2 regions of the Lentibacillus sp. genome follow, and region 2 is predicted to be linked to the other one. Evidence: riboswitches for the same ligand, from Rfam matches in the RefSeq annotation. Region 2 holds a riboswitch; the other holds the start of a gene.
What was found. A riboswitch is a leader RNA that binds a small molecule or an ion and turns the genes downstream of it on or off. The one in region 2 is predicted to bind cobalamin.
Positions count from the first base shown of each region.

Region 1 (4,220 bases), on a different contig from region 2:
AGCAATTTTGAAGTCCTTCTTTTCTTCAAAGTAAAACGGCTTGAATACCGGATCGATACTCGCAGTGGAACCGGCAATCATTGATGTCGACGAATTAGGTGCAACAGCCATCAAGTAGCCGTTTCGGACACCGTGTTCCATCACATCCTGCTTGAGTGACTGCCATTTTTCACCGGTATAGCCTTTGTCGGTAAAATACCGGCCCGTCTGCCATTTGCTGCCTGCAAACGCCGGATAGCTGCCCTTTTCCCTGCTTAGTTCCATGCTGGCTTTAATCGTCAGATATGCGATTTTTTCGTACATCCGGTCAGCGTAATCAACCGCCTCTTCTGTCTCCCATCCGATATTCTTTTTTGCCAGCAGATGATGCCAGCCGAATGTCCCCAGTCCGATGGCGCGGTATTTCTGATTCGTCAACTGTGTCTGTTTAAGCGGCAAAGTATTTATGCCAATCACATTATCAAGCATGCGGACCTGAATGCTGATCAGACGTTCCAGAGCCTTCTCCGGAACAGCCCTCCCGAGATTGATTGAACTCAAATTGCAGACAACATAGTCACCGGGTTTATATTTTTTCACGATGGTGCCATCCGCTTCCGTCAACTCTTCCAAAAATTCGGTCGGTGACTGATTTTGCGTGATTTCCGTACAAAGATTCGAGCAGTAAATCATGCCTTCGTGTGGATTATTGTTCTGCCGGTTCACCTCATCCCGGTAAAACATGAACGGCGTACCGGATTCGAGCTGTGATTTCATAATCCGTTTCATAATATCGATTGCTGGAACGACACGTTTTGTGAGCTCATCAGACCGGACACATTCCAAATAGCGCTCGCGCCACGAACCTGCCCCCTGCTCTTCATCATAGAACTCCTCAAGTGAATACCCCATCACCTGCCGCACCTCATGCGGGTCAAACAAGTACCAGTCACCACGCTTTTCCACTTGTTCCATGAAGTAATCCGGCAGACAGACACCCGTGAAAATATCGTGTGCGCGGAGACGCTCATCGCCATTGTTCAGCTTCAAATCAAGAAACGGCTCAATATCGGCATGCCAGATGTCCAGGTAAATGGCAATCGCGCCTTTTCTCGTCCCGAGCTGGTCAACGCTAACAGCCGTGTTGTTCAGCTGCTTGATCCACGGCACAACACCGCTTGACATCCCTTTGAAACCTTTGATCGCACTGCCGCGGCTGCGGATTTTCCCCATGTAAACACCAATCCCGCCGCCATTTTTCGAAAGCTTGGCAATATCGGTATTGCTGTCATAGATCGACTGCAGACTGTCGTCCACCGTATCGATAAAGCAGCTCGACAGTTGACCGTGTGTTTTACCCGCATTGGTAAGCGTTGGTGTGGCAACCGTCATGTACAGATTGCTGAGCGCCCAATAGGCTTCAGCAACGTATTGGCTGCGATACTCGGGATGCTCATCCTGCATCAGGTGCATTGCGATGACCATCCATCGCTCCTGTGGCAGTTCATATATGTTTTTATCGTGGTCTGTTGCAAGATATCGGGTTGCCAGCGTATACAGACCAAGGTAGTTGAACAACAAATCCCGCTCAGGCTCAATAATGCTGCCAAAATAATCAATTTCCTGTCTGGTGTATGACTTAAGCAGGTTATCTGAATAAATGCCCTTATCCGCCAATCGTGAAATAAGCTGATGAAAATCTCCGTATTGACGGCTGACCTCATACCTCCTATTTACTGCTGCCTGTTCATATAATGTCTGCAGATACAAGCGCTCGCCGACAAATGTCCAGTCAGGATTTGCCTCATCGATATTTTCCAGTGCCAGTCTTATTAAACAATTCTTATCGACCGCACCACCCTTTTCACGTGTTTTTTCCAAAAAAGCTTCCTTATCCACATCCAGCCCTTCAGTTGCCTGTTCAATTAATGACTCAAGATCCTCCGTTATTGTCAGTGTCATGGCTCTGCCTCCTAAAAAAATATTAAAAACCGTTCACCACGGGGATGAACGGTTATAAAACGACAGAAAATATGCAGTATGTTCCCATCGCTTCACCATCTCTTGCCCCGAGGATTGAAACGTACGAACTAAGGCAGGTCTCCTGACTCATGCTTCTGTCTACTGAGGCCCTTCCCATATAGCTGCCGTGAAGCTTGCAATACAGTGGATAGCCTGTTCGTCCACACTTACAGTTGCGGGGACAGTTCCGGATTTTCACCGGATTCCCTTTTAAGACGAAGTTGTCACCTTATTTCTCGGACACTATATATAGTGAATTTAATAACTTTTATTAATATATATTGTATTTAATAGACTATCATAGAAAACATTCTGATGCAATAGATTAAAAGAAAAGATACCTGACGTGGTAATTCCCGAAGTATGCCTTGAAATTCCGGATACCCTGTGGTAGATTGAATATAATTATATATTTTCCATTTCAATTCATTGAAGTGGGGTAGAGGTGCGAAGACCATCAGTACACAGTAGAAGGACTATGGGATCCGCTGATGATTGTGGAAAGGGGTATTCGCCGAAACTTAAGAGAAGCTCATATTCTCGAAGTTGGTTCTGCTATTGAATAAATACAGGACTGTCATATAGGAGACTATATGGAGGGCTATCTTGCGCAAAGAAACGTAAGTAACGTTTCTGCTGCAACAGCGACCCCTCGTTGTTGTTTTTTTATTGCGAAAATGGGAGATAGCCTTTTAAAAACAATTTTAAAAGGATGTGAAAAACGATGAATTTCGGCCAAGTTTTAACCGCAATGGTAACCCCATTCAATCAAAATGGTGATATCGATTTTCAGGCAACACGTACATTGGTGAATTACTTAATCGCAAATGGTTCGGACGGATTAGTCGTAGCGGGGACGACAGGTGAATCCCCAACCCTGACAGATAACGAAAAACTGGACTTGTTCCGCTTTGTCTCACAAGTTGCAGATGGACGAGCAGCCGTCATTGCAGGTACAGGATCAAACAGCACCCGGACTTCCATCGAGCTGACACAGCAGGCGGAAGCGACGGGTATCGATGCAATCATGCTCACAACACCATACTATAACAAACCTTCCCAGGAAGGACTGTATCAGCACTATAAAGCAGTTGCACAAGCGACATCCCTTCCCGTAATGCTTTACAATGTTCCAGGTCGGAGCGCAGTGGCAATTGATCCTGAAACTATTATCCGGCTGTCTGAGATCAGTAACATTGTGTCGGTGAAAGAAGCGAGCGGCGACCTTGATGCAATGACTGACATCATCAGTAAAACGTCTGGAGATTTCACCCTCTACAGCGGTGACGACAATCTGACACTCCCTGTACTGGCGATTGGCGGTAACGGAATTGTATCCGTATCCTCGCATATTATCGGAAGTGACATTAAAAAAATGGTTCAAAGCTTCCAGAACGGTGACGTGCAACGTGCATCTCTTATCCATCAGGAACTTCTGCCGACGATGAAGGCGCTATTCGCACAACCAAGCCCATCACCGGTAAAAGCAGCTCTCAATATGATGGGTATGTACGTTGGAGACGCTCGTCTGCCAATGATGCCGCTGTCGAACGACGAAAAGCAGCAACTTAAGCAAATACTGCCGCCGAATGAAATAACTGAAGCCGGCTAAAGGCCATCTACCCGCTGTATGAACGTTTTTCGAGTTCATACAGCGGTTTTTTTAGCTGCGACCGAAATCTGGAATTTTGTGAACTTCGGGATTTTTATTGTGAACTTCGGGGAGATCAATGTGAACTTCGGGATTTTCCCGGTGAACTTCGGGAAAATTCATGATATCTTCGGGATTTCCTCCTCAATACCCCTTCAGCTCCCACAACACATAACTCTTTACTGTCCAGCGCAATAAGCTTATCAAACTTTATCACGCCCCCATTTTGCCGTACCTTTTATTAATTACCTGCTGCCATTCAAATATTTCACTGCCAATGAATATCCTGCCATCATCTAGAAAAGCTATCGGTAGAAAGGGTGAAAATAATGAACAAAGATTTGATTGACTGGCCGACATTTTTTGGTGCTTTATTCCTATTGGTTGCCGTCTCCATCCCTCTGGCGGTTTTTCCTGAAGCAGGTAAAGAATTTGTGAATATGGCAAATGATTTCATGACTGGCAATTTTGGTGTCTTATATTTAATTTTCGGACTGGCTGCTTTTGCCTTTCTGGTTTTTGTTGCATTCAGCAAAAATGGTCATGTCAAACTTGGTGATAAAGATGA
Region 1 covers NZ_DATGTT010000068.1:6,967-11,186, reverse strand. The annotation lists gene VK097_RS12465 (ribonucleoside-diphosphate reductase subunit alpha) at 1-1,941, opposite strand, end outside; cobalamin riboswitch at 2,057-2,248, opposite strand; lysine riboswitch at 2,434-2,613, shown strand; gene dapA (4-hydroxy-tetrahydrodipicolinate synthase) at 2,726-3,613, shown strand; gene VK097_RS12455 (BCCT family transporter) at 3,982-4,220, shown strand, end outside.
Region 1: another riboswitch for cobalamin. It lies ahead of VK097_RS12465 (ribonucleoside-diphosphate reductase subunit alpha); the one in region 2 lies ahead of VK097_RS12210 (DUF4430 domain-containing protein).

Region 2 (4,220 bases):
CGCCCCTGATAAAAATGCGGGAAGCAGCACTCGATTTGACACGAGGGGAGTTTAACACAAAAGTACCGATATTAACCCACGATGAGATTGGTGAGCTGGCAATGGCTTTTAATCGAATGGGAAGACAGCTGAAATTTCATATCAATGCATTAAGACAGGAAAAGGAACAATTTTCAAGTATCGTCAGTTCAATGGCTGACGGGGTCATAACCTTAAACCGAAACGGTGATATGCTGGTAACCAACCCGCCTGCAGAACATTTCATTGAAAAGCTCCATTACGAAAATGGTATTGAGCCAACCGAGGATAACCCGAAATCCCCTGAGCCACTGAGCGGGATTTTACAAAGTGTTATTCAGGACGAAAAAGAAGTGATCCGGGAAATTAATGCACAGGGACGAACATGGGTCATGATCATGACACCATTGTATGACCAATCTTATGTGCGAGGCGCTGTAGCCGTCATTCGCGATATGACAGAGGAGAGACGTCTGGATAAAATGCGGCAGGACTTTATTGCCAACGTTTCTCACGAATTGCGCACACCTATATCAATGCTGCAGGGTTACAGTGAGGCAATCGTTGATGACGTTGCTGAGTCCAAAGAGGAGAAAAATGAACTGGCGCAGATTATTCATGAAGAGTCACTTCGCATGGGAAGGCTTGTTAATGAACTCTTGGACCTTGCCCGAATGGAAGCAGGTCAGACCATGTTAAACAAGGAAAAAGTTAATGCCGGCAAATTTCTGGAGCGTATCCTGAAGAAATTCAAGGGACTGGCAGAAGAAAATAATGTTCAGCTCATTTCAAAAAACCATCTGAGCATATCCAATATTTCAGTGGACGCCGATCGGATGGAACAAGTATTCACTAATCTTATTGATAATGCAATCAGGCATACTGAAGAAAATGGCTTTGTAAAAGTGATGGTTGAAAATACAAATACTGAGCTTCTAGTGTCGATAGAGGATAATGGAAGCGGCATCCCGGAAGAAGATATACCTTTTGTGTTTGAACGCTTTTATAAAGCTGACAAATCGAGGACGAGAAACGGCAAGAAGAAAGGAACCGGACTGGGACTTGCGATTGCAAAAAATATCGTTGAAACACATGGGGGAACGATCAACGTGAAAAGCATGGCGGATGAAGGTACAACGTTTGAAATTAGGGTTCCGCTGTAGTGCCTGTCACTTTAGCGTTGTGCTGGAAAAACAGAGATGTTTATGATACTATAATGCTGAAATCTTAATAAGAAAAATAGATATTGGTGTAAATACTTAAAGAAGTTGTTCAAAAAGTCCGGTAACAAGGTCACATCGAAATTCTTTTTCTCCGCTTCTCATGCGATGCTCGAAGCGACGCCGCCTCGGACTTCTTGGTCCTTGTTATCCTTTTGAACACGAACTTAATAGGGAATCCAGTGAAAAGCTGGAACTGTCCTCGCAACTGTAAGTGATTGACGAAATAAGGGTGAACCACTGTATGGAATTCCGTACGGGAAGGCCTTAGATTAGGCTTGAATCACAAGTCAGTAGACCTGCCAATATCTAGTGTTTCAATGCTTCGGGGATATGAGCGATTGGGACAACCGAAAACGTGATATAAACTCAGCATATTTTCGATTGTCTTTTAAGCTAACCTATGAAGGAGGTTAGCTTTTTTATTGTTCTGCTGTTGTCAGTCCAGTATTGCTTTTGGTTTCCATCGCTGATTTTCGTTAAGTTGTTTTCCGCTGCTTGAAACTGCGTCGCCTAAAACTTATAAGTCTTTTTTTATCCTTTTTGAGCACAAATTAAAACATAACAAGGAGGAATCGTAAATGAACAAGTTGATTTTACGGATTGCATCGATATTAGTGGTTATTGGACTGATAGCCGGCTGCGGCGCCGGGGGAGAAGATCAATCCGAATCAAACAACAATAATACACGGACTTCAACAAATGAAAACGCAGATGGCGAACTCAGCGAAGATGAAATCCGGATTACGATAAGTAAAGATGAAGGTTCCGAATACATTGCAGAAAAAGAAATTGAGATTGAAGAAGGCACTATTTTAATGGATGTTCTGCAAAAGAATTTTTATGTTAAAACTGAAGAAAATGGACAATTTATCACTTCCATCGAACGAGTTTCCGCCGAGGAGGACGAACAAAAAGCGTGGATATTTAAGGTGAATGGCGAAATGGCAAATGTCGGTGCCGCCGAATATGAATTATCCCCAGGTGATGAAGTAACATTCGATTTACAGGCATGGGAATAATTTTATGAATACTTACAAGCTGACTTTACTAGCTTTGCTCGCTTCACTTGCGGTAGTTGGCAGAAGTGTGTTTGCATTTCTTCCCAACATACAGCCGGTCACATCACTGATTATCATTTGCGGGCTTCTGCTAGGCCCGGCGGCAGCCATCATACTCGCATTGTTAACAACGTTTTTATCAAATATGCTGCTGGGGATGGGAATCTGGACTGTATGGCAGGTTGTTTCCTGGGCTCTGATAGGCTTTATCAGTGGCTTTATGGGGAAATATCCGCGGAGAATTCCGGTATATATCATTGTTGCGTTTGCAGTCTTGAGCGGATTTTTATACGGGTTTATCATATCGTTGACTACGTATTCAATCGCCGGGAAATTTTGGCCTTATTATCTGGCAGGTTTGCCGTTCGATATGTATCACGCTGTTGGCAATGCTGTGTTCATTATTTTACTATATCCGATTATCAGCCATTTCTTTGAAAAATATGCCAATAATCGGTTTTATTTGCAAAATACCAGCTGAATCAGGCTGGTATTTTGTGTTGGTTTTTCTCACCATAACCATTATAATAAAGGAAATGTATGTTTTTCCTAACTGCCCTCATATTTTAATGGATCCCCGTGGAAAGGATTTTCGGCAACCTTAATGGAGTCTGTCGGGCACCCTTCATATGCATCCAGTACATCATCTTCCAAATTCCCGGGTACCTCGGCAGTTCCTTCATTCTCATCCAGAACAACATAAGCCAGCGCCTCATCGTTATAATCGTATATATTGGGGGCGGTGGCACCGCATGCCCCGCAGGCAATACATGTTTCCTGATCCACTATCGTATATTTTGGCATCTAATCTCTCCCTGCTTAAAAGAACCTATCATCACTCATTCTATTGTAAAAAAGTAAGTTATACATTTCAACTGCGCCACAACGTGTTATCATTGATATGAACATATGCAAGTCTATCTGCATATAAAGGGGGGTCTCTATTGCTGTTCGATTACATCATCATGTCTTGCTGCTCCAGATTTAAAGATGGGCGCAGCATTTCTGCAGTCTATCATTTATTGAAAGGAAAACGTTCAATCCAGACGGTGCAGGATTCACATATTTACCAATTGAATCGTTTTTATGGAATATATCCCTCGCTGCAAAAACGGGATTTTGAAGAGCACATACACCAACTGGCTGACGAAGATATGCTGTTACTGAACAATACCAACGCAGCAATGACGACCGTCCGTGGAGAAAATTGGCTACGTGAACAGAAGAAACACGTTCCTGTAAATTATTTTAACGGGATGGAGTATTATCAGAAAGCATCTATTTTTCTTGAACGGCTGCTTCTGCTCATTCAGACAATGACAAACAGCAAAAAAAATAATTTTCATTTCATTCCTGTAGTCGATAAGCGAATCGCAACGAATTGGGTGAAAAGGCAGTATTATCAAACACATCGCTTCCAGGCAAATTTTCTGAACCAACTTTATGAAGAGCTCTATCAATTACTGAAATGTTTTTCAGAGATGGAGGCAAATATTTTTGTTGACAGTCTTACAGGATATAACCATTATGGTATGAGCAGCTTTCAGATTGCTGATCACTATGAAATGAAACAGCTTGATGTCCCATTAGTCAGAACCGCTATCGTTCATCACATGTTGACGATAATAAGCCGAAATACAGCTGCATACCCTCTGTTTACACGTTTTTTGCAAGATCTGCCACAAGAGATGAGAATTACCAGTTCAGCGGGTAAGACAAAAGAACTTTTGGACAGACATTATTCGGCAGAAGATATAGCTATAATGCGTCAATTGAAGTTGAATACAATTTATGACCATGTGGTTGAAATAGCACTGTACGACGAGAACTTCCCGATTGAAGCATATGTAACAGCGGGGGAACAGGCGGAAATCAAGGGTGCTGTAAAAAATATATCATCTTTCAAATTAAAAGCTATCAA
Region 2 covers NZ_DATGTT010000065.1:142,498-146,717, reverse strand. The annotation lists gene VK097_RS12215 (ATP-binding protein) at 1-1,181, shown strand, start outside; cobalamin riboswitch at 1,363-1,559, shown strand; gene VK097_RS12210 (DUF4430 domain-containing protein) at 1,820-2,260, shown strand; gene VK097_RS12205 (ECF transporter S component) at 2,265-2,780, shown strand; gene VK097_RS12200 (ferredoxin) at 2,849-3,103, opposite strand; gene VK097_RS12195 (YpbB family protein) at 3,244-4,220, shown strand, end outside.